Regions from separate parts of the Streptacidiphilus sp. MAP12-20 genome, predicted to be linked through region 1. Evidence: riboswitches for the same ligand, from Rfam matches in the RefSeq annotation. Region 1 holds a riboswitch; the other holds the start of a gene.

What was found. A riboswitch is a leader RNA that binds a small molecule or an ion and turns the genes downstream of it on or off. The one in region 1 is predicted to bind glycine.
Region 2: it holds a riboswitch for glycine, as region 1 does, so the genes downstream of both, gcvT (glycine cleavage system aminomethyltransferase GcvT) here and gcvP (aminomethyl-transferring glycine dehydrogenase) in region 1, are expected to answer to the same signal.

The regions. Positions count from the first base shown of each region.
Region 1 is NZ_JBGCCK010000027.1:8,211-15,198, reverse strand. It holds gene gcvP (aminomethyl-transferring glycine dehydrogenase) at 1-1,939, opposite strand, end outside; glycine riboswitch at 2,102-2,201, opposite strand; gene ABIA32_RS28685 (DUF2382 domain-containing protein) at 2,388-3,794, shown strand; gene ABIA32_RS28680 (DNA polymerase IV) at 3,920-5,335, opposite strand; gene ABIA32_RS28675 (vancomycin high temperature exclusion protein) at 5,403-6,101, opposite strand; gene ABIA32_RS28670 (MerR family transcriptional regulator) at 6,162-6,701, opposite strand.
Region 2 is NZ_JBGCCK010000017.1:4,080-11,067, forward strand. It holds gene ABIA32_RS22580 (L-serine ammonia-lyase) at 1-619, opposite strand, end outside; gene glyA (serine hydroxymethyltransferase) at 781-2,049, opposite strand; gene gcvH (glycine cleavage system protein GcvH) at 2,098-2,475, opposite strand; gene gcvT (glycine cleavage system aminomethyltransferase GcvT) at 2,562-3,680, opposite strand; glycine riboswitch at 3,830-3,938, opposite strand; gene ABIA32_RS22600 (enhanced serine sensitivity protein SseB C-terminal domain-containing protein) at 4,014-4,769, shown strand; gene ABIA32_RS22605 (enhanced serine sensitivity protein SseB C-terminal domain-containing protein) at 4,959-5,690, shown strand; gene ABIA32_RS22610 (ABC transporter permease) at 6,198-6,988, shown strand, end outside.

The sequences.
Region 1 (6,988 bases):
CCAGCTGCTCGCGGTGCTGCTCGATCTTCGCGCGCAGGTCGTCCACGTCGACGTCACCGTCGGCCAGCGTCTTCACGACCACCACGCGCATGCCCGCCATCACCGCGGAGGCCGCGTTCGTGCCGTGGGCGCTGGACGGGATCAGGCAGACGTCACGGCCGGTGTCACCGTTCGCGTGGTGGTAGGCGCGGACGGCCAGCAGGCCGGCCAGCTCGCCCTGGGAGCCCGCGTTCGGCTGGATGGACACCGCGTCGTAGCCGGTGACCTCGGCCAGGCGCTGCTCCAGCTCGCGGATCAGCTGCAGGTAACCGCCCGCCTGCTGCTCCGGGGCGAACGGGTGCACGTTCGCGAACTCGGGCCAGGTGATCGCCTCCATCTCGGTGGTGGCGTTCAGCTTCATCGTGCAGGAGCCGAGCGGGATCATGCCCCGGTCCAGCGCGTAGTCCTTGTCGGCGAGCTTGCGCAGGTAGCGCAGCATGCCGGTCTCGGAGCGGTGCGCGTGGAAGGTCGGGTGGGTCAGGTACTCGTCGGTGCGCAGCAGCGCCTCCGGCAGGGCGGTGCCCGCCTCCGCGTCGAGCGCGTCCACGTCCTGGTCGGCGGGGACGCCGAACGCGGCCCAGACGGCGGCGAGGTCGGCGCGGGTGGTGGTCTCGTCGCAGGCGATGCCGACCAGGTCGGCGCCGTGCTGGCGCAGGTTGACCCCGGCGACGCGGGCGGCCTCGACCACCTCGGCGGCACGGCCGGACACGCGGACGGTGACGGTGTCGAAGAACGCGCCGTGGACGACCTCGACGTCGCCACGGCGCAGGCCCTCGGCGAGCACGGCGGCGTAGCGGTGGGTGCGCGAGGCGATCTGGGCCAGGCCGTCCGGGCCGTGGTAGACCGCGTACATCGAGGCCATGACGGCCAGCAGTACCTGCGCGGTGCAGATGTTGGAGGTGGCCTTCTCGCGGCGGATGTGCTGCTCGCGGGTCTGCAGCGCCAGGCGGTAGGCGCGGTTGCCGTCGGCGTCGACGGAGACGCCGACCAGGCGGCCGGGCAGGCTGCGGGCGTACTCGGCGCGCACGGACATGTAACCGGCGTGCGGGCCGCCGAAGCCCATCGGGACGCCGAAGCGCTGGGTCGTGCCGACCGCGATGTCCGCGCCGAGCGTGCCCGGGGACTTCAACAGAGTCAGCGAGAGCAGGTCGGCCGCGACGGCGACGACCGCGCCGAGCTCGTGCGCCTGCGCGATGACCGGGGCCAGGTCGCGGACGACACCGGACGCGCCCGGGTACTGCAGCAGGACGCCGAAGACGCCGCGCTCGGCGATCTCGGCCGGGATGCCCTCGCTGAGGTCCGCGACGACGGTCTCGATGCCGGTCGGCACAGTGCGGGTCTCGATGACGGCGACGGTCTGCGGCAGGGTGTCAGCGTCGATGACGAAGACGCCGCCCTTGACCTTGCCCATCCGGCGGGCCAGCGCGACGGCCTCGGCGGCGGCCGTGCCCTCGTCCAGCAGGGAGGCGCCGGCGGTCGGCAGGCCGGTCAGGTCGGTGACCATGGTCTGGAAGTTGAGCAGCGCCTCGAGGCGGCCCTGGGAGATCTCCGGCTGGTACGGCGTGTACGCGGTGTACCAGGAGGGGTTCTCCAGCACGTTGCGCAGGATCACCGGCGGAGTGAAGGTGCCGTGGTAGCCGAGCCCGATCATCGAGCGCAGCACCTGGTTGCGGTCGGCCAGCTCGCGCAGCTCGTCCAGCACCTGCGCCTCGGAGCGGGCGGCGGGCAGGTCCAGCGCGGTGAGGCTGCGGATGGCGTCCGGGACGGCGGCGGCGGTCAGCTCGTCGAGGGAGGCGTAACCCACCTGCGCCAGCATCTTCGCCTGGGCCTCGGCGTCCGGGCCGATGTGGCGGTTCTCAAAGGGGCTGGACTGCTCCAGCGCGGAAAGCGAGGACGTCATGGGGAGTGTGGCCTCCTGGTCGGACCCGGTGGGCGCTGTGGGGCACCCGGACGACCTCCCCCTCTGTCATGGAACCTGAGAGCTTCACCGGCCGAAGCCGGCTTTCACCGTCGGTGAGCACCGCCCCGAACCTGCCGACGCGGTGCTGCTTTCCAGAGTGACCTCGCCTGCGCGGTACTTCGGCCTGAGAGATTCCGGGGAGGATTTGCTCCTTCGGCGCCGCTCGTCCAGTTGGACGCTCGGACTCTCCCGCGCATGCTCGACGGTCGATCGCCAGCCTACCAGCGTGGCCCGAGCGTCGAACGAGCCCTGGTCAACCCGTACGGAGCAGCGACACACCCGGTGGAGCTGCGTACGTTCGACAAAGCGATCATTGTGCCTTTTCGTATGAGTTGAGCACGTTCGTCAGTTGAAAAGACCGGCGCGGCCGACGGAGGAGTGGAACAGCGTGCAGACCGAGATCGACCCCAGGGATCTGATCGGCCACAAGGCCGTCGACAAGCACGGCGAGAAGATCGGCACGGTGGACGAGGTCTACCTCGACGACGCCACCGGAGAACCCGAATGGGCCGCCGTGCGGACCGGCCTCTTCGGCCGCGACGCCTTCGTGCCACTGACGACGAGCGAGTTCGTCTCCGACGAGCTGCGGGTTCCTTACGAGAAGTCGCAGGTGAAGGACTCCCCCGACTTCGGCGTGGGCCAGCACCTGTCGCCGGCGCAGGAGCTCCAGCTCTACCGCTACTACGGGCTCGAGGTGCCGACCGGCACGGGCCAGCACGCGGCGGACTCCGGCGCCCGCTTGGCCGACAAGTCGACACAGTCCACCGCGGCGGCGAGCGCTGCCGCGGGCGCCGGGCCGGACGGAGCGGGCGCGCCCCCGAAGACGGCCATGGCGGGAACAGCGGGAGCAGCGGGAACGGCGGCGGCAGGAGCCGCTGCCGGAATGGCGGCAGGTGCGGCCGGAGCAGCCGGTGCGGCTGCGAAGACGGAGGAGAAGCCGGTGGAACGAACGCTGTCGAGTACGCCCGTGGTGGAGCCGCTCTCGAGCGCGGGCCGGACCTCGTCCTTCCTGACCGGCACCGCTCCCAAGCCGGACATCTCCGGCCCGGCAGGTGCGGCCGCCGCGGCGGCGCCTGCTGCTGCGGCGATGTCGACCCCTGCGGTCCAGGCTCCCCCGGCGGCGCCGTTCCCCGGCACGACCGGCACGACCGACAGGACCGGCGCGATCGACATGACCCGGACGTCTGCGGCGACCGATGCGCAGCGTCGTCCCGACCCGCTGACCGACCCGCTGCCCGGGATGGGCATCCCGGCGACGTCCACCAGCGCCAAGGATCCGGTCCCTGAGCCTGTCGAGTTCGTCTGCCGCGAGGAGCGCCTGGACATCAGCACCGAGTGGCGCGTCCTCGGCCGCGCGCGACTGCGCAAGTACGTGACGACCGAGCAGGTCGAGCGGCGCGTCCCGGTCGTCCGCGAGCGCATCCGGGTGGAGCGGGTGCCCGTCAGCGCGGAGGAGCGGGCGCAGCTGACCGAGGCGGAGATCGCGGAGAGCGTGGAGGAGGTGACCCTCCACGAGGAGCGGCTGGTCGTCCGCAAGACCATCGTCCCGGTGGAGCGGATCCGCCTGGTGACCGAGCGGATCACGGAGGAGGAGGTCGTCCGCGAGCAGCTCCACCGCGAGCACATCCAGGTCCAGGACGGCTCGCGCCCCGCGGGCACGCCCGTCACTCCCCCTGCGGCGGGAGCCCCTCTGGGCGGCCCGCCCCTCGCCGGCACCCCCGCGGCGGCGGGCATCCGCCAGGCCACCCCCATGGGCCACAACCCGGACCTCCCCGACCACGCCATGGGCGCGTAGCGCCTTTCAGGGGCGCGAGGCTCTGCTCGATGAACTGCGTGCGCGACAAGCCACCGTATGTGGTGAGTCCCTGAACAGAGCAGGGCCATCCGCACAGGGTGGTTCTCGCGCCCCTGGTGGTGCACCTACTCGTCGGAGTCATGCCGGAGCGGCAACGCTGGGGCCGGTGTCAGGGCCGGGTCGTCGACGGAGAAGGTGCGGACGCGGCCGACAGGTGAGTCCGGGGACTCGAAACGGACCGTCACCCGGCCCACGCCGCTGCCCTGGACCCAGCAGTGACCGAAGTCCTCGTGCTCCGCGTCCTGTCCCGGCATCCAGCGACGGCCTGTCAGTTCTCCGCCGGGGTGGAACGCGCGTGGGCCGGAGGGGCCGCCGTAGGCCGGTTCCGTGCCGGGCTCGGGGTCCGACTCCTCCATCTCCTCCTCAAGTTCCTCCTCCAGCTCCAGCTCCTCCCGCTGCGCCTGCGCGAAGAGGTCCTCCTGCGTCCAGTCCGCCAGACCCGTCACGCCGACGCCGAGCAGCCGGATGCCGCCCAGCAGCTCCACGGAGTCGACCAGCCGCCGCGCCATCTGCGCTATCACCAGCGGATCGTCCGTCGGAGCCGGCAAGGTCTCCGAGCGCGTCAGCGTGCTGAAGTCGAAGCGGCGGATCTTCACCACCACCGTGCGACCCGAGCGCCCTGCCGCTCTGAGCCGACGGACGCAGCGGTCCGCCAAGCGGTCCAGCTCCTGCATGATCCGGTCCCGGTCGCCGAGGTCCACCTCAAAGGTGTCCTCGACCGAGACGGACTTCGCGTCCCGGTCAGGGACCACCGGCCGCTCGTCGCGGCCCTGGGCCAGCTCGTGGACGCCCGCGCCGTGCGCGCGCCCCAGCAGCTGCACCAGCTCCTCCTGCGACAGCGCCGCCACGTCGGAGACCAGCGTCAGCCCCGCGCGGCGCAGCGTCTCGGCCGTGGCCGGGCCGACGCCCGGCAGCGCACGCACCGGGAGCGGTTGCAGCACCTCCTGCTCGTGGCCCGCCTCGATCAGGACCAGTCCGTCCGGCTTGGCCTGCTCGGAGGCGATCTTGGCGAGGAACTTCGTCGTGGACAGCCCCACCGAGGCGGTCAGCCCGACCTTCGACCGGATGTCCGCCCGCAGATCCTCCCCCAGTGCGCGCGCCAGCTCCGCGCCGCCCATCTCCAGCAGCTCGCCGTAGGGCCCGGCTGCGAGATCGACGAACGCCTCGTCCAGGCTCAGCGGCTCGACCAGCGGCGAGAGCTGCCGCAGCAGGGCCATCACCTGGTCGCTGATCTGCCGGTACAGCTCGAAGCGCGGGATCAGGAACGCCGCGTTGGGCGCCAGCCGCCGCGCGTGGGCCATCGCCATGGCCGAGTGCACGCCGAAGCGCCGCGCCTCGTAGGAGGCCGTGGCCACGACCCCGCGCGCGCCGAGCCCGCCGACGACCACCGGCTTTCCCCGCAGGCTCGGCTTGGACGCCTGCTCCACCGAGGCGAAGAAGGCGTCCATGTCGAGGTGCAGGATCGACGGGACGGAGCGCATGGCCCGATCATCGCGCACAGGTACGACAACAGCCCTGGTGACGCGTTTGAGCGCGTTTCAGCGCGTTTCAGCGCGCGGCAGCGGCCTCGAGCGAGGCGAGAGTGGAGACCTTCGGACCGAGCAGGTGCGGGTCCGGGTGGAACAGTTCGTCGATCAGCACGGCCTTGTCCGCCGAGGCGATCTCGCGCACGGCACCGTAGTCCCAGGTCTGGTCGTGCCATTCCTGTACGCCGATGCCGTAGGAGTCGATGCCGGCGGTCTCGCACAGGGAGACCGCGCGCCGGATCGCGTACTCCTGGTTCACAAGGATCGCCCGGGTCACGCCGAAGATCCGGTGGGCCCGGCTGCAGGAGTCCCAGGTGTTGAAGCCCGCGTAGTCGCGGACCACCACGGCAGCGGGGACGCCGCGGGCGACGAGGTAGTCCCGCATGGCGTCGGGCTCGTCGTAGGTGGCGCGCCCGTTGTCACCGGAGACCAGGACCGCGCGCACCCGCCCCTCGCGGTACAGGACCAGCGCCGCGTCCAGGCGGTGGGCGAGGTAGGGCGAGGGCTTGCCCGGTGCGTCGAGGCCGGCGCCGAAGACCACCACCACGGGCTCGGCCGGCGCGTCGGCGACGGTCCGCAGCCGCCAGCTGCTCTGGAACCAGACCACGGCCGTCGGCACCAGTCCGGCGAGGGCCAGCACGGTGATCAGCTGGAAGACCCGCCGCTGTGCCCTGCGTTCCCTGCGCAGCGCACGCAGCCATCCGCCCACTCCGACCCGCATCCGCACCGCGACCCACCGCTCCCCGCCTCGTCGATCTTCCTGACGAGGCGGACGCGCGGTTCAGCCCGCGCGGTTGCGGCGGCGGGCCAGTTCGTCGGAGGGGTCGAAGCCGACCAGGGTCTCGCCCGTGTCGGTGCGCTCGCCGTGGAGCCGGCTCAGCGTGGACTCGACCTCGCGCCAGACCGCGCCGACCGCGATGCCGAAGATCCCCTGGCCGCCCTGGAGCAGCTCGACGACCTGGTGCGCCGAGGTGCACTCGTAGACCGTCGCGCCGTCGCTCATGAGCGTGATGCCGGGGAGGGCGTCCTGCGGGCGTTGGGCCAAATGGTCGACGGCCGTCCGGATGCTCTGCAGTGAGACGCCGGCGTCCAGCAGTCGCTTGACGACCTTGAGCACCAGGATGTCGCGGAAGGCGTAGAGCCGCTGCGTGCCGGAGCCCTGGGCCGGGCGGACGCTGGGCTCGACCAGGCCGGTGCGGGCCCAGTAGTCCAGCTGCCGGTAGGTGATCCCGGCGGCCGCGCAGGCGGTGGGCCCCCGGTAACCGATCAGCTCCGTACTCGGCAGCACATCGTCCTGCGGATCCGCAGGAAACGGCACCATCGGCATGCCCTCCCACCCGGGCCGGGCCGCACGCGACAGCGTCCGGACCGGGGAGTGGATGGGGCAGGAGCCGCCCGTGGCTGTTCTGTCACCCGTGCTGCTCAACACGACCCTCCGTCCTTTCGACTCCGGAACCGCCGCAGCGGGGGCGCGGGGTGGCGCACCCGGGACGTTCACAGTCGAAGGTAGGCAGTAGCCAGGAGCGCGTCAACGATCGCCACGCTCGGCATGGCGGGTGACGTCAGCCTCGCGAGTGGTTTCGCGTGTCCGGTACGGGGGTATTTCCG
Region 2 (6,988 bases), on a different contig from region 1:
CCTCGGTCCGCCAGGCCTTCTCGTTCTCCAGCATCAGCGAGGAGATGGAGAGGCCGGTCTCGTTCGTGAGCCGGAGCAGCTCGGCGCCGGTGCGGAAGGGGTACTTCAGCACGGTGTCGTCGGGCACCACCCGGTCCGCGCCGATCGCGTCCTCGTCGACGACGAAGCCGCCGCCGACCGAGTAGTAGGTCTTCTCCAGCAGCGGGGTCCTGGCCGCGTCGTAGGCGCAGAGCGTCATGCCGTTCGCGTGGTACGGCAGCGAGCGGCGGCGGTGCAGGACCAGCTCGCTGTCCGGGTCGAAGGCGATCTCCTGCGTGCCGAGCAGGGAGAGCCGCTTGGTGGCCTTGATCCGCGCGACGTCGAGATCCGCCTGCTCGATGTCGACCGTCCGCGGCGAGTTGCCCGCCAGGCCGAGCAACACGGCCTTCGGGGTGCCGTGGCCGTGGCCGGTCGCGCCGAGCGAGCCGAAGAGCTCGGCCCGCACCGAGTGGACGTCGGCCAGCAGGCCCTCCGACTTCAGCCGGCGCGCGAACATGCGGGCCGCCCGCATCGGGCCGACCGTGTGGGAGCTGGACGGGCCGATGCCGATGGAGAAGAGGTCGAAGACGCTGATGGCCACGAGGACGCCCTTGTCTTGTGGTGAGGGACGAACGGAGGAAGACACGCCGGGGCACCGCGCGCCACCGTCTGGTTCCAGTGTGCGCGGTGCCCCGCCGTTATGAGATGCCCCGCCGTTATGGAAGGACAGGCAGGCCCGGAAACTTCCGGGCCCCGGAAGACCTACAGGTCCGGGTAGAGCGGGTGCTTCGCCGCCAGCGCGCTGACGCGCGCCGCGAGCTCGGCGGACTTGGCGTCGTCGAAGGACGGCTTCAGCGCCTCGGCGATGATGTCGGCGACCTCGCGGAAGTCCTCCGCCTGGAAGCCACGAGTGGCCAGCGCCGGAGCGCCGATGCGCAGGCCGGAGGTGACCATCGGCGGGCGCGGGTCGAAGGGGACCGCGTTGCGGTTCACCGTGATGCCGACCGCGTGCAGGCGGTCCTCGGCCTGCTGGCCGTCCAGCTCGGACTTGCGCAGGTCCACCAGGACCAGGTGCACGTCCGTGCCGCCGGAGAGGACGGAGACGCCGGCCTCGACCGCGTCCGACTGGAGCAGCCGGTCGGCGAGGATCTTGGCGCCCTCGAGGGTGCGGCGCTGGCGGTCCTTGAACTCCTCCGTGGCGGCGACCTTGAAGGCCACGGCCTTGGCGGCGATCACGTGCTCCAGCGGACCACCCTGCTGGCCGGGGAAGACCGCGGAGTTGATCTTCTTGGCGTACTCGGCCTTGGACAGGATCACGCCGCCGCGGGGACCGCCGAGGGTCTTGTGCGTCGTCGTGGTGACCACGTCCGCGTAGGGCACCGGGGAGGGGTGCAGCCCGGCGGCGACCAGGCCGGCGAAGTGGGCCATGTCGACCATGAGCAGCGCGCCGACCTCGTCCGCGATCCGGCGGAACGCGGCGAAGTCCAGCTGACGCGGGTAGGCGGACCAGCCGGCGATGATCAGCTTGGGCTGGTGCTCCTTGGCCAGGCGCTCGACCTCGTCCATGTCGACCAGGTTCGTCTCGGCGTCGACGTGGTAGGCGACCACGTTGTAGAGCTTGCCGGAGAAGTTGATCTTCATGCCGTGGGTCAGGTGGCCGCCGTGGGCCAGGTCCAGACCGAGGATCGTGTCCCCGGGCTTGATCAGCGCGAACATCGCGGCGGCGTTGGCCTGGGCGCCGGAGTGCGGCTGGACGTTGGCGTGCTCGGCGCCGAACAGCGCCTTGATCCGGTCGATCGCGAGCTGCTCGACGACGTCGACGTACTCGCAGCCGCCGTAGTAGCGGCGGCCGGGGTAGCCCTCGGCGTACTTGTTGGTGAGCACCGAACCCTGGGCCTCGAGCACCGCCACCGGGGCGAAGTTCTCGGAGGCGATCATCTCCAGGGTGGACTGCTGCCGGTGCAGCTCGGCGTCCACCGCGGCGGCGACCTCGGGGTCGAGGCTGTGCAGGGACTGGTTGAGGACAGTCATGGCGTGTGTGTGATCCCTCGGCTCGTCAGTCGTTCGGCTCGTCGTTCGTCAGCCGCCGGTGTGGGCGGTGTACTCGTCGGCGCTGAGCAGACCCTCGGGCTCGCCGTCCAGGCGGATCTTGAAAAGCCAGCCGTCCGTGAACGGCGCGGAGTTGACCAGGGCCGGGTCGTCGATGACGGCCTGGTTGACCTCGACGACCTCGCCGGCGGCGGGGGTGTAGAGGTCGCTCACGGACTTGGTCGACTCCAGCTCGCCACAGGTGTCGCCGGCAGCGATCTGCGCGCCGACCTCGGGCAGCTGGACGTAGACCACGTCACCGAGCGCGTCGGCGGCGAAGGCGGTGATGCCCACGGTCGCGACGCCGCCCTCGGCGGCCGTCAGCCACTCGTGTTCCTTGCTGTACGTGAGGTGCTGGGGGTTGCTCATGACGCGATTCTCCCGGATGAGGTGTGGGTACGGCGAAACGGGGGTCGGCGACCCCAAGAGAATTCTGGTGACAGAACGAGCGAGCGCTAGCGGGCGCGCTTGTAGAACGGCAGAGCGATGACCTCGACCGGCTCGTGTGTGCCGCGGACGTCCACGGCGACGCTGCTGCCGGGCGTGGCGTGGGCGGCGTCGACGTAGGCCATGGCGATCGGCTTGCCCAGGGTCGGCGAGGGCGCACCGGAGGTGATCACGCCGATGACCGTGCCCTCGGCGTCCACCACGTTCATCTCGGCGCGCGGCACCCGGCGGCCGGGGGAGACCAGGCCGACCAGGACGCGCGGGGGGGTTGCGGCGGCCTGCTCGGCGGCCTTCTCCAGCGCGGCGCGGCCGACGAACTCGCCGTCGTTGGTCGTCTTGTCGAATCGCACGACGCGGCCGAGGCCGGCGTCGAAGGGGGTCAGCGAGGTGTTCAGCTCGTGCCCGTACAGCGGCATCCCGGCCTCGAGGCGCAGGGTGTCGCGGCAGGAGAGGCCGCAGGGGATCAGGCCGAAGGAGGCGCCGGCCTCGGTCAGCGCGGCCCAGATCGCCTCCGCGTCGCCGGGGGCGACGAAGAGCTCGAAACCGTCCTCGCCGGTGTAGCCCGTCCGGGCGAGCAGCGCGGGGCGGCCGGCCACGGTGGCGGGGAGGGCGGTGTAGTACTTCAGGCCCGGCAGGTCGGCGTCGGTGAGCGAGCCGAGGATGGCGGGGGAGTCGGGGCCCTGGACGGCGATCAGCGCGTAGGCGTCGCGGTCGTCACGCACGACGGCGTTGAAGCCTTCCGCGCGGGCGGTCAGCTCATCCAGCACCAGCTGCGCGTTGGAGGCGTTGGCGACGACCATGAACTCGGCGTCGCCGGTGCGGTAGACGATCAGGTCGTCCAGGATGCCGCCGTCCGGGGCGCAGATCATGGTGTAGCGGGCCTTGTTCACCGCGAGCGCGGAGACGAAGCCGACCAGCGCGTGGTCCAGCAGCTCGCCTGCCTGCGGGCCGGTGACCGTGATCTCGCCCATGTGGGAGAGGTCGAAGAGGCCGGCCTTGGTGCGGACGGCCAGGTGCTCCTCGCGCTCACTGCCGTAGCGCAGCGGCATGTCCCAGCCGGCGAAGTCGGTCATGGTGGCGCCGAGGGAGCGATGGACGGCGTCCAGCGCGGTCAGGCGGAGAGACATAGCGGGATCTCCAAGCAATCTGGGCATGCTGCGGCAGGGACCCTCCCCGTCTGTCGCTGCAACCTGAGAGCTTCACCGTGCCTACGGGCACGGCTTGCACCGTGGGTGGACCCGGCCGGTCGGATGGCTGGGTCGCTTTCCAGAACTGCCTCGCCCGTGCGGTGTTGTGCCTGAGAGATTCGGGGGAGGACTTGCTCCTTCGGCGCCGGCGAGCACATGTTCGTACAGTGTGTCGCCGAGCTCTCCCGCGCGGGTTCGATCGGCCTCTATGCGATTGTGGGTGGGCTCATCATGGCATGACGCCGGAGCTGTGGCGAACAGGTGGAGGAGAGCGTGCAGGAGTACCCGGGCATCCCGCAGCAGGGGCAGCAGCGGCCGGGCGTCTGGCCGGAGAACGAGCTGGAGCTCGCGCTGGCGGCGTCCGTCGGCGACCCGGGCGCGACGCCGCGGGTGATGGAGGTGCTGGGCCGCAGCTACGTCTGGGTCCCCATGCCGGCCGGCCCGAGCCGCGACGGAGTCACCCTCGACCTGCCCACGACGGAGCTGGCCGGCCAGCCCTTCGTCCCGGTCTTCAGCTCGGAGGCGCAGCTGCGCGCGGTGGCCGGCCCGGAGATGCCGTACGCGATCGCGCCGGTCCACGAGCTGGCCCGCGGCCTGCCGCAGGGCGTCGGCCTGGCGGTCAACCCCGAGGGCGCGGTGGGCCTCCCGGTCCCGGCGGCCGGCGTCCCCGACCTCTGCGGCGACCCGACGGAGGAGGGCGTCCGCGCGACGGCGTGGGAGCCGGAACCGCATGAGGACCCGTACGAGTTCCTGGCCGCGGCGGCGGGTGAACTGGCGGCACTGCCGGTCGTCCTGACGGCACGTCGGGCCTACGTCCAGGTGGAGAGCGACACCCCGAAGCTGTTCGTGGGCGTCCAACTCGCCCGCTACGACGCGGGGGACCACGAGGCGGTGGGTCTGGCGCTGGGCCGCGCGCTGGGCCAGGCGCCGCTCCCCTTCGAGGTCTCCCTCGTCCTCCTCGACGCGGTCGCCCAGGACCCCACGGCGCAATGGATGCTCCAGACAGTCGCCCCCTTCTTCGCACGCTGACGTTGCACCTCCCTCAGGGGCGCGGGGAACTGCGCGAGTACCCACGCTGTGCGGATGGCCCTGCTCGTTCGGCCTGCCAGCTGCGTGGGTGGCCTGTCGCGCAGTTCCTCGCGCCCCTGGAGGTAGTGCAGCTACCTCGTCTGCCCCACGGCTAGGCTGCTCGGCGACGGATCGTGAGGGGGCGGAACGATGATCGAAGCGGCACTGCGGGAGCTCGCGCCCGGCCGTTACGACCGGTACGAGGCGCTGCTGCAAGAGATCGCCGCAGGCGATCTCTTCATGCTGTTGTGGCACGGCGTCCCCGGCAGCCCCGATGTCCAGTACGGCAACCTCGAGGTCAACGGCTACGGCTACGCCCCCTGCGTCACCTCCGCCGAGCAGCTCGCCGCGTCCGGGTGGACGCGGCGGCACCAGGTCGTGCCGGGGGCCGAGGTCGCCGCCGCGCTGTACCGCGAGCGGTGGGGTCTCTGGTTGAACCCTCATGTCGCGGGCGGCGGCGTCGGCATCCCGTGGGCGGATCTGCGCCGGATCGCGGGCGGTCTCGACCGGCTGCCGGCCGGCCCGCTCTCGCTCACCACCGTCGACGCGCCGCCGAGCAGCGTGCCCGAGAGCGTCGGCAGCCCCGCTGCGACCGCCGCGTTCTTCCGTCAACTCCACACCGCTGCAGGCGAAACGCCCGCTGTGCTGTCTTTGCGACGAGCTTGGGTGGAACCGTCCTTCGGTGAGCCATATGTCGTGCTTGGTCTGGAGATGACCGATTCGTCCGAGCAGTCCGTCGACGCCGTCCGGCGGATGATGCAGCGCGCGCTCGTCGCCGCACCCGACGGGCTCGCCGTGTCCACCGTCGCGCTCGCCGATCCCTATGACCAGGTCGCGGCCTGGCTCTCGGCACGGGTTCCGACCTGCTACGAACGGCTCTGACACTTCCCGGAGTGGTGGCATGCGGCCGCCTGACCAGCGGAAATCTGATCTACACGCGTCGACGCCCTGCGGCCCTTGGGTGCCGAGGAGCCGATGAATCGACGTATTCGCAGGTTGCGGCTTTGCATCGATGCAGGTCACGGTTAGGAAACCATTCACTGGCGGGTCTTTCGGACTTATGCGCCCTTGATGAAGAGTTCTGCAACAAGCCGGGCGGCCATGTGCCGTTCTCGCTTGTCGTCCCCGTCGGACACCTCGGTCGCACCCGACCCGAACGCCCCGCCGGACGACGACCGCACGTGGAACCACCGCACGTGCACCCATGCACTGACGCACCATCAGTTTTCGGGCATTGTGCCCAGCACATCAGCATTCCGCACTCAGCACTTGGCACCACTAGTGAACTGCGACCGTGTCCGCGGGCTCGCTCTCCTATCCCGGAGCGTGTCCAGGCAGGTCGACCGGGCACCGTGTGCCGGTCACCACCGGCTTGGGGGTCTTCTCCATATGACTGCGCCACTCCACGACTCCGGGACCGCGACACTGGAGGTTCCAGCTGACCCCACGGTCGCTCCCGCGAAGATCATCGGCCGCTCACCCGGGCGTATCGCCTGGGAGCGACTGAAGAAGGACAAGCTCGCCCTTCTGGGCGGTGCCGTGGTGGTCCTCCTGATCATGGTTGCCGTCCTCGCGCCGGTGATCACGTCGCTGTTCGGACACCCGCCGAACGAGTTCCACTCGGACCAGATCAACCCTGATCTGCAGGTCCCCAAGGGTGCGTTCGGTGGAATCAGCAGCGACTACCTGCTGGGTGTGCAGCCGGTGTCGGGGCGCGACATCTTCAGCCGCATCGTCTACGGTGCGCAGATCTCGCTGCTGGTCGCCTTCGGTGCGGCTCTGCTCGCAGTCGTGATCGGCGTGGTGCTCGGTACCGCGGCGGGATACTTCGGCGGCTGGTTCGACGCCGCTGTCAGCCGGACCATGGACGTTCTGCTCGCCTTCCCGCAGCTGCTCTTCTCCATCGCCCTGGTGTCGGTCCTTCCCGACAAGGTCTTCGGTGTCAGTGGAAGCTGGGTTCGCGTAGGCGTGCTGATCTTTGTGATCGGCTTCTTCGGCTGGCCGTATATCGGACGTATCGTCCGCGGTCAGGCCCTCTCCCTGCGTGAGCGCGAATTCGTCGAGGCGGCCCGCAGTCTGGGCGCCGGCCGGGTGCGAATCCTGTTCAAGGAGCTGCTGCCCAACCTGCTCCCGCCGATCCTGGTCTACTCCACGCTGATGATCCCGTCCAACATCCTCAA